2 linked regions of the Cyanobium sp. PCC 7001 genome follow. The protein of the gene in region 1 binds, or shares a complex with, the protein of each later gene. Links are inferred from orthologs where the notes say so. Each region holds a gene or a part of one and is shown on either strand. Other genes may lie near its edges.

Evidence for each region.
Region 2: the proteins of CPCC7001_RS05320 (region 1) and glmM are in contact, whole or in part, in a crystal structure (PDB 7OJS), measured with the Bacillus subtilis proteins. The link is inferred for Cyanobium sp. PCC 7001 from one-to-one orthologs.

The regions. Positions count from the first base shown.
Region 1 is NZ_DS990556.1:1,090,474-1,094,266, forward strand. The notes cover bases 424-3,253. They hold CPCC7001_RS05320 (diadenylate cyclase), read right to left. Parts: upstream 2,339-3,253; coding sequence 1,508-2,338; downstream 424-1,507. Other genes in these bases: bioB (biotin synthase BioB), read right to left, coding at 424-625; CPCC7001_RS05315 (isoprenyl transferase), read right to left, coding at 735-1,511; lysA (diaminopimelate decarboxylase), read right to left, coding at 2,359-3,253. In the rest of the region: more of bioB, read right to left, coding at 1-423; more of lysA, read right to left, coding at 3,254-3,777. UniProt on the Bacillus subtilis protein: One of 3 paralogous diadenylate cyclases (DAC) in this bacteria, catalyzing the condensation of 2 ATP molecules into cyclic di-AMP (c-di-AMP). Upon expression in E.coli leads to c-di-AMP synthesis.
Region 2 is NZ_DS990556.1:1,653,579-1,657,439, reverse strand. The notes cover bases 353-3,250. They hold glmM (phosphoglucosamine mutase), read left to right. Parts: upstream 353-1,054; coding sequence 1,055-2,446; downstream 2,447-3,250. Other genes in these bases: hemN (oxygen-independent coproporphyrinogen III oxidase), read right to left, coding at 3,195-3,250; CPCC7001_RS08260 (phosphoribosyltransferase), read right to left, coding at 2,433-3,089; CPCC7001_RS08270 (hypothetical protein), read left to right, coding at 800-1,015; CPCC7001_RS08275 (lytic transglycosylase domain-containing protein), read right to left, coding at 353-745. Also shown: more of CPCC7001_RS08275, read right to left, coding at 1-352; more of hemN, read right to left, coding at 3,251-3,861. UniProt on the Bacillus subtilis protein: Catalyzes the conversion of glucosamine-6-phosphate to glucosamine-1-phosphate. Glucosamine-1-phosphate is used for cell wall biosynthesis.

The DNA of each region.
Region 1 (3,793 bases):
CCACCGCCACCAGAGCGTTGATCGGCACGCTCTCAGGATGGGGATCGAGCGTGGCGAGCACCTGGAGCAGGCCGGCCCGGTCAGCCACCCCCTCGCCCATGCCGATGATGCCGCCACAGCAGAGGGTCACCCCGGCACGGCGCACCCGGGCCAGGGTTTCGAGCCGCTCCTGGTAGGTGCGGGTGGTGATGATGCGCGCGTAGTGCTCGGGGCTGGTGTCGAGATTGTGGTTGTAGGCGGTGAGGCCCGCCTCCGCCAGCCGGGCCGCCTGGGCATCGGTGAGCATCCCGGCAGTGACGCAGGCCTCCATCCCCAGCTCGCGCACGCCCCGCACCATCTGCAGCATCGCCTCGAACGGGGCCCCATCGCGGATCTCACGCCAGGCCCAGCCCATGCAGAAGCGGTGGGCGCCGGCATCGCGGGCCGCCCGGGCCCGCGCCAGCACCGGTTCCACCTCCAGCTCCGGCCGGCCGCTCATGTCGCTGCTGTGGTGCATCGACTGGGGGCAGTAGGCGCAGTCCTCCTCGCAGCCTCCGGTCTTCACGCTCAGCAGGGAGGCCAGCTGCACCCGGTAGCCGGGATTGGCGGCGCGGTGCACCTGCTGGGCCTGCCAGAGCAGGTCCATCAGCGGCAGCTCCAGCAGGGTCTGGATCTCGGCGCGGGTCCAGTCGTGCCGCGTGGCAGGGCGGGTGGTCAAAGCGGAAGGCAAGGGGGGTAGGGGAGGGCCGGGCCCTTCAGCAGGCCGGGTCGACACCGCCGAAACGACGCTGACGGTTCTGATAATCCAGCAGGGCCGAGAGCAGGGCTTCGGCGTTGAAGTCCGGCCAGAGCACCTCGGTGATGTGCAGTTCGGCATAGGCCAGCTGCCACAGCAGGAAGTTGCTGATCCGCTGCTCGCCGCTGGTGCGGATCAGCAGATCGGGGTCGAGCTGGCCGGCGGTGTGCAGCTCGGCGGCGAAACAGCCTTCGTCGATGCTGGCTGGATCGAGCTCACCCCGGGCGGCGCGCTCGGCCAGGCGCCGCGCCGCCCGCACCAGCTCCGCCCTGCCGCCGTAGTTGGTGCAGACGTTGAAACGGATGCCGCCGTTCCCGGCCGTGCGGACGGTGGCATCGGCGATCAGATGCTGCAGCCTGTGGGGGAGGGGTTCGAGATCCCCGAGGAAGCTGATGCGCACCTGCTCGCGCTCCAGACCCTCGATCTCACGCTCGAGCACCCGCTCGAACAGGGCCATCAGGAAGTTCACCTCCTCGCCGGGCCGGTTCCAGTTCTCGGTGGAGAAGGCGTAGGCCGTGAGGGCTCCCACTCCCCAGTCGCTGCAGAGGCGCAGGGTGCGCTTGAGGGCCTCCACGCCTTCCCGGTGCCCCATCACCCGGGGCAGACCGCGGCGCCGGGCCCAGCGGCCGTTGCCATCCATGATCACGGCCACATGGGAGGGCAGACGGGCAGGGTCCAGCCCCGCTGGTAACGGATGCTGCTGCCTGGGGGTGCTGGTCGCCAGGGCGCGACTCATCCGCGGGTATCCGGCGTGTCCTTGGCCACGCTACGCCCGCCCGCCAGGGCCAGCGACTGGGTGAGCAGATCGTGAAGGCGGCTGCTGGTGATCGGCCGCTCCAGCCGGCCCTGGCTCGCCAGGGCCAGGGTGCCCGTTTCCTCGGACACCACGATCGCCAGGCAGCGGTCGAAGCGCTCGGTGAGGCCCATGGCGGCGAGATGGCGGGTGCCGTAGCGGTTCAGCCCCTGGCGCGAGAGGGGCAGGATCACTCCGGCCGCCAGGATCCGGTTGCCCTTCACCAGCACGGCGCCGTCATGGAGCGGCGTATCCGCCGCGAACAGACTGAGCAGCAGATCCACCGAGAGCTGACCGTCGATCGGCAGGCCCGGGTTGAGGAAGTCCTCGGGGCGCAGATCGCTGCCGAGATCCACCACGATCAGGGCGCCGCGGCGGGCCTGCGAGAGGCGTCCCGCCGCCTCACTGAGCACCGCCACCGATCCGGAGGCCAGCTGGTCACGCCGGCGGCTGCCGAACAGCACCCCCAGCCGGCCCGTGCCGAGCAGTTCCATCAGGCGGCGCAGTTCCCCCTGCCAGAGGATGGCCAGGGCCAGGCTGCAGGCCAGCACCAGGGCATCCACCAGTTTGGTGGTGAGGGGCAGGTTGGCGTAGCGCTGCACCAGCCACGCCATCGCCACCAGCAGCAGGTAGCCCCGCAGCAACCAGAGCGTGCGGGCCTCGGTGACGCGCCCGAGCACCACCACGCCCAGGGCCGTGGCGCAGACCAGGTCGAGGAGCAGGCGCAGATCAACGAGCCGAAGCCAACCTCCAAGCCACGGCCCGGTCACGCCTGAACCCAATCCTCGGCTCAGATTACCGGCGTGAGGCGGGCGGGCAGCACGTCGTAGCGCAGTAGGTCTTCCGGCTGCTCCCGCCGCTGCACCAGGTCGGCCATGCCGTCATGCACCAGCACCGCCGCCGGCCGTGGAATGCGGTTGTAGTTGGAGGCCATCGAGGCGTTGTAGGCGCCGGTGGCGAACACCGCCAGCAGGTCGCCGCTGGTGGCGGGAGGCAGGGCGATGTCCTTGAGCAGCACGTCGCCCGACTCGCAGTGCTTGCCGGCCACGGTGACCGTTTCGCTGGCCTCGGCGCCGGGGCGGTCGGCCAGCACCGCTGTGTACGGCGACTGGTAGGTGATCGGTCGGGGGTTGTCGCTCATGCCCCCATCCACCGCCAGATAGGTGCGCAGGCCGGGAATGGTCTTGCGGCTGCCCACGGTGTAGAGGGTGAGTCCCGCCGTGGCCACCAGCGAGCGGCCCGGCTCGCACAGCAGCCGGGGCAGCTCGAGGTTGCGGTCGCGGCAGGCCTGGGCCACCGCCCCGGCCACGGTGCGCACCCAGTCTTCGATGGTCGGCGGATCGTCGCTGACCACGTAGCGGATGCCGAGGCCACCGCCCACGTTGAGATCCGTCACGGGGTGGCCGAGGCTGCGGGCGAGCTGCAGGCCGTCGGCCATCACGCCGGCCAGATCGCGATGGGGCTGGAGCTCGAAGATCTGGGAACCGATGTGGGCATGCAGACCCGTGAGGCGCGCCCAGCCGCAGGCCGCCAGGTGCTGAAGCACGGTCTCGAGCTGGTCGGGGTCGAAGCCGAACTTGCTGTCGAGGTGGCCCGTGCGGATGTACTCGTGGGTGTGGCACTCGATGCCGGGAGTGAACCGCAGCATCAGCCGCACCGGCTGCCTCAGCTGCGGGGCCAGCTCGGTGAGCAACTCGATGTCACGCCAGTTGTCAGCCACCACGGTGACGCCGCGGTCGGCGGCCAGGGCCAGCTCCTCGAGGCTCTTGTTGTTGCCGTGGAGCACGATCCGCTCGGGGGGCATGCCGCCCGCCAGGGCCGTGAGCAGCTCTCCCGCCGACACGGCATCGAGGCCCAGCCCCTCCTGGGCCACCAGGGCCGTGATCGCCACGGAGCTGTTCGCCTTGGAGGCATAGAGCGCCAGCGAGGGGCCCGGGTAGGCCTGGCTGAGGGCCCGGCTGTAGGCCCGGCAGCTGGCCCGCAGGGTGGCCTCATCCAGCACATACAACGGTGTGCCGAAGGTGCGGGCCAGGTCGCTGAGCACACAGCCACCCACCTGCAGGCGGCCCTTGACATCCACCTCCGTGGTGATGGGGGTGAGGTTGCGGTTGGGGCTGGCGGGATCCCGACCGGGCTCGAAGGGCTCGGGTCCGGCTGCCTGAACCGGGGGGGCCTCCACCGCGGCGGCGGATTCGCTGGACATCACCATGGGCTTCCGCCGTGCT
Region 2 (3,861 bases), 560 kb from region 1 along the record:
GGCCGTCGTCCTGCCGGAGCAGGTTGCGGGCCAGCTCCAGCTGGGTGGCCGGGCTGCCGGCCGCATCGTCCAGGCAGGAGCGGGCCCCGTCCGAATCCCCCAGCCGTGCCAGGGCCAGGGCCAGCGCATCCCGCTGGGCCGGCGCCGACGGGGGAGCTTCACAGGCCTTGGCGATCACCGTCCGGGCCCCGGGCCAGCGGGCACCCCAGCGTGCCAGGTGGGCAGCCCCCTGCGGTCCGGCCTCCACCGCCGCAGCGAGCGCCGCCGGGTGGGCGGGGAACCGGGTGAGCAGGCGTTGGAGCAGCTCGGGTCGCTCGCGGCCGAGCGCGTAGAGGGCATCGGCGCTGGTCGTTGTCGCCGGGAAGCGGCTGAGCAGCTGCTTCCACAGCTGCTCGCTGCCCACCACATCCCCCTGGCGGGAGGCGGCCTGGGCGGAGCGTTTCAGCACCACGGCGGCGAGGGGATCCCGGCCCCAGGCCTGGTTGCGCAGCAGGCGGCCGATCCGGGCCTGGTCAGGCCCCTGGTCAGCTCCCTGGGCCGAGGACCTGTCCTCCGCCGCCACCAGCAGCAGGGCGGCCTCCCGGCGGCGTGCCGGATCGGGGGCGAAGCGCCGCTCCCAGTCCAGGGCGGCGGCCGGGGTGGCGGGGCTCAGCCCGGGCCGCTGCTGCAGCAGGTGCCGCCCGAGCAGCAGCACACCACCACTGCCCAGGCAGGAGAGAGCCAGCAGCAGGCCAAGAGAACGCACGAGCGGAGCCGCGGATGCACCGGCATTCTGGGGAGGTTCGCTCCCCGAGGTCCGGTGCGGTTGCCTCCCCTGCCTCCGTGGCTCTCCACCCTGCCGGGGGCGGAGCAGCGCTTGCGCACCCTGAGGCTCTGGGCCCTGGCCGGCGCCGTGCTGCTGCTGCGCCCCTTCTGGCCCCTCAGCCTGCTGCCGGGCTGGGTGGTGGGGGGGGTGCTGCTCTGGGCGGTGCTGGAGCTGCTGGCCTGGATCTGGTGGCCGCGCCGCTGGCGCTGAGGCAGCTCCGCGTAGCCTGCGCCGATCCGCACCGCTGCGATGGCCGCGACCGTGTCCCATCCCCTGGGTCATCCCCTCGGGGACGGACGGGCCGAATTCGGCACCGATGGGATCCGCGGCCATGTCGGCACCCAGGTGACGCCCGCCCTCGCCCTGCAGCTCGGCTACTGGGCCGGTGCCGTGCTGCCGGAGGACGGCCCGGTGGTGATCGGCATGGACAGCCGCCTGAGCGGTCCGATGCTGGCCGCCGCCCTCACCGCCGGTCTCACGGCAGCCGGCCGGGAGGTGTGGCAGCTCGGTCTCTGTCCGACCCCCGCCGTTCCCGGGGTGATCCGCCGGGCCCGAGCCGCGGGCGGCCTGATGGTGTCGGCCAGCCACAATCCCCCCCACGACAACGGCATCAAGCTGTTCGGCCCCTCGGGCGCCAAGCTCAGCGCGCTGCAGCAGGAGGCGATCGAGGCCGGCCTGGCCGGCCGCCCCGGTGTGGGACTTCCCTTCAGCGGCACCGGCACCGCCCGGGATCGCCCCGATCTGATGGGCGCCTACCGCGAAAGCCTGCTGGCGAGCGTGGAGGGGCGTCGCCTCGACGGCTGCAGGGTGGTGCTCGACCTCTGCCATGGCTCGGCCACCGCCTGTGGCGAAGCCGTGTTCCGGGCGCTGGGTGCCGATGTGATCGTGCTCCACGGTGAGCCCGACGGGGCCAGGATCAATGTGGGCTGCGGCAGCACCCATCTGGATCCGCTGCGGGAGGCCGTGCTCGCCCATGGCGCGGCCATGGGGTTCGCCTTCGACGGGGACGCCGACCGCATGCTCGCCGTGGACGGCCTGGGGCGGGTGGTGGATGGCGATCAGATCCTTTACCTGTGGGGTTCAGCCCTGCTGGGCCATGACCTTCTGCCCGGCCAGCGCATCGTGGCCACGGTGATGTCCAACCTGGGCTTCGAGCGGGCCTGGCAGGCCAAGGGGGGCGTGCTGGAGCGCACCCCGGTGGGGGATCAGTACGTGCACCGCGCCATGGAGGAGCTGGGCGCTGGGCTCGGCGGCGAGCAGTCCGGCCACATCCTCTCGGCCCGCCATGGCATGAGTGGCGATGGGCTGCTCACGGCCCTGCAGGTGGCCACCCTGCTGCACGGCGAGGGCCGGAGCCTGGCGGACTGGCTCGAGGCCAGCTTCCGCCCCTATCCCCAGGCGCTGGTGAACGTCACCGTGCCGGATCGCCAGCGCCGCCAGCAGTGGCAGCACTGTGAGCCGCTGCGCCAGGCCGTGGAGCAGGCCGAGGGGGCCATGGCCGGGGAGGGTCGCGTGCTGGTGCGGGCCAGCGGCACCGAGCCCCTGCTGCGGGTGATGGTGGAAGCCGCCGAGCAGGCCGCCGTGGATCACTGGGTGGGCCACCTGGCCCACCTCGCCAACCAGCACCTCAACGCCGCCTGATCCCGCGGCCCAGCAGCGCCAGCACCTCCCGGTCCTCCACCGGATCGAACCGCCCATACCAGGCTCCCACCGCCGTGAGCTGCTCCACCACGGCCAGGGCCACCAGGTCGTCCACCAGCGGTCGCAGCCGATCCGCCACCTGCCGGTCGATCACCGGCACCGCCAGCACCAGCCTGGCGGGGTGGCACTGCCGCAGCGATGCGAGGGCGGCCCTCACCGTGAGGCCCGTGGCCACGCCGTCATCCACCACCAGCAACGGGCGCCCCCGCAGCGCGGCCGGGGCGGGATCGCCATAGAGCCGCTGCCGTCGCTGCAGCTCCTGGGTCTGGGTGGCCACGATCCGGCGGCGCAGCGCGCCATCGAGGTGCAGTCGCGGCACACCAGGCTCGTCCCAGAGCAGAACATCGCCGGGCGCCATGGCTCCCACCGCCAGCTCGGGCTCGGCCGGATGGGCCAGCTTGCGCACGGCCCAGCTGGCCAGGGGCAGCTGGAGTGTGTCGGCCACCGCGGCCGCCACCGCCACGCCGCCGCGGGGGAGACCCAGCACCAGCGCCCGGGGTACGCCCCGCCAGCTCAGCAGCCGCTCCGCGAGCGCCACTCCGGCCTGGTGCCGATCCGGCCACAGCACTGCGGGAGCGGTCACGGCCCTGCTGGCGGCAGGCCCTCCTCGGGGGTGAGGCTGGCCATCGGTCGGGAGGCGGAGAGCAGCATGGCGCGGTGGCCCTGCTCCGAACGCTAGTGAGGGCGTTCAGATCAGGCGTGATCCGCTGGCCCGGCGGCGCTGCTCGGGATCGAACACCGAGGCCACGGTGCGGATCAGCCAGCGACCCTCCCGGGTCACCTGCACCCGGCCGCGCTCACCCGTGCGCTGCAGCTGCACCAGCCCATCGGCCGCCAGCTCCTGCAGCCTGCGCCACTCCGGCTCGAACCGTGTCAGGTCCAGCTCCAGCGCGAAGCTGCACATCACCTGGCGGATCAGCTCCCGCCGCTCCAGCACCTGGGGATCCCGCACCACCAGCCCCCGCTCCACCGGCAGGCGGCCCTGCTCCAGGTCTGTCGCCCAGGCCTTGAGGTCGCGCTGGTTCTGGCAGAACAGGTGGGGGAACTGGCTGATGGCCGTGGGCCCCACCCCGAGCAGCTCCAGTTCGCCGCCGGTGGTGTAGCCCTGGAAGTTGCGGTGGAGCCTCCCTTCGCGGGCGGCGGCGGCGAGGCTGTCGCCGGCCAGGGCGTAGTGATCCATGCCGATCGCCTCATAGCCCCGGGCGCACAGGAGCTCCTGGGCCAGTTCCAGCATGGTAATGCGCGCGTGCTGGCTGGGCAGGTCGGCGGCGGCGATCCGGCGCTGCAGGGGCAGCTGGTCGGGCAGGTAGGCGAAGGAGAACAGCGACACCCGGTCCGGATGCAGCGCCTCCACC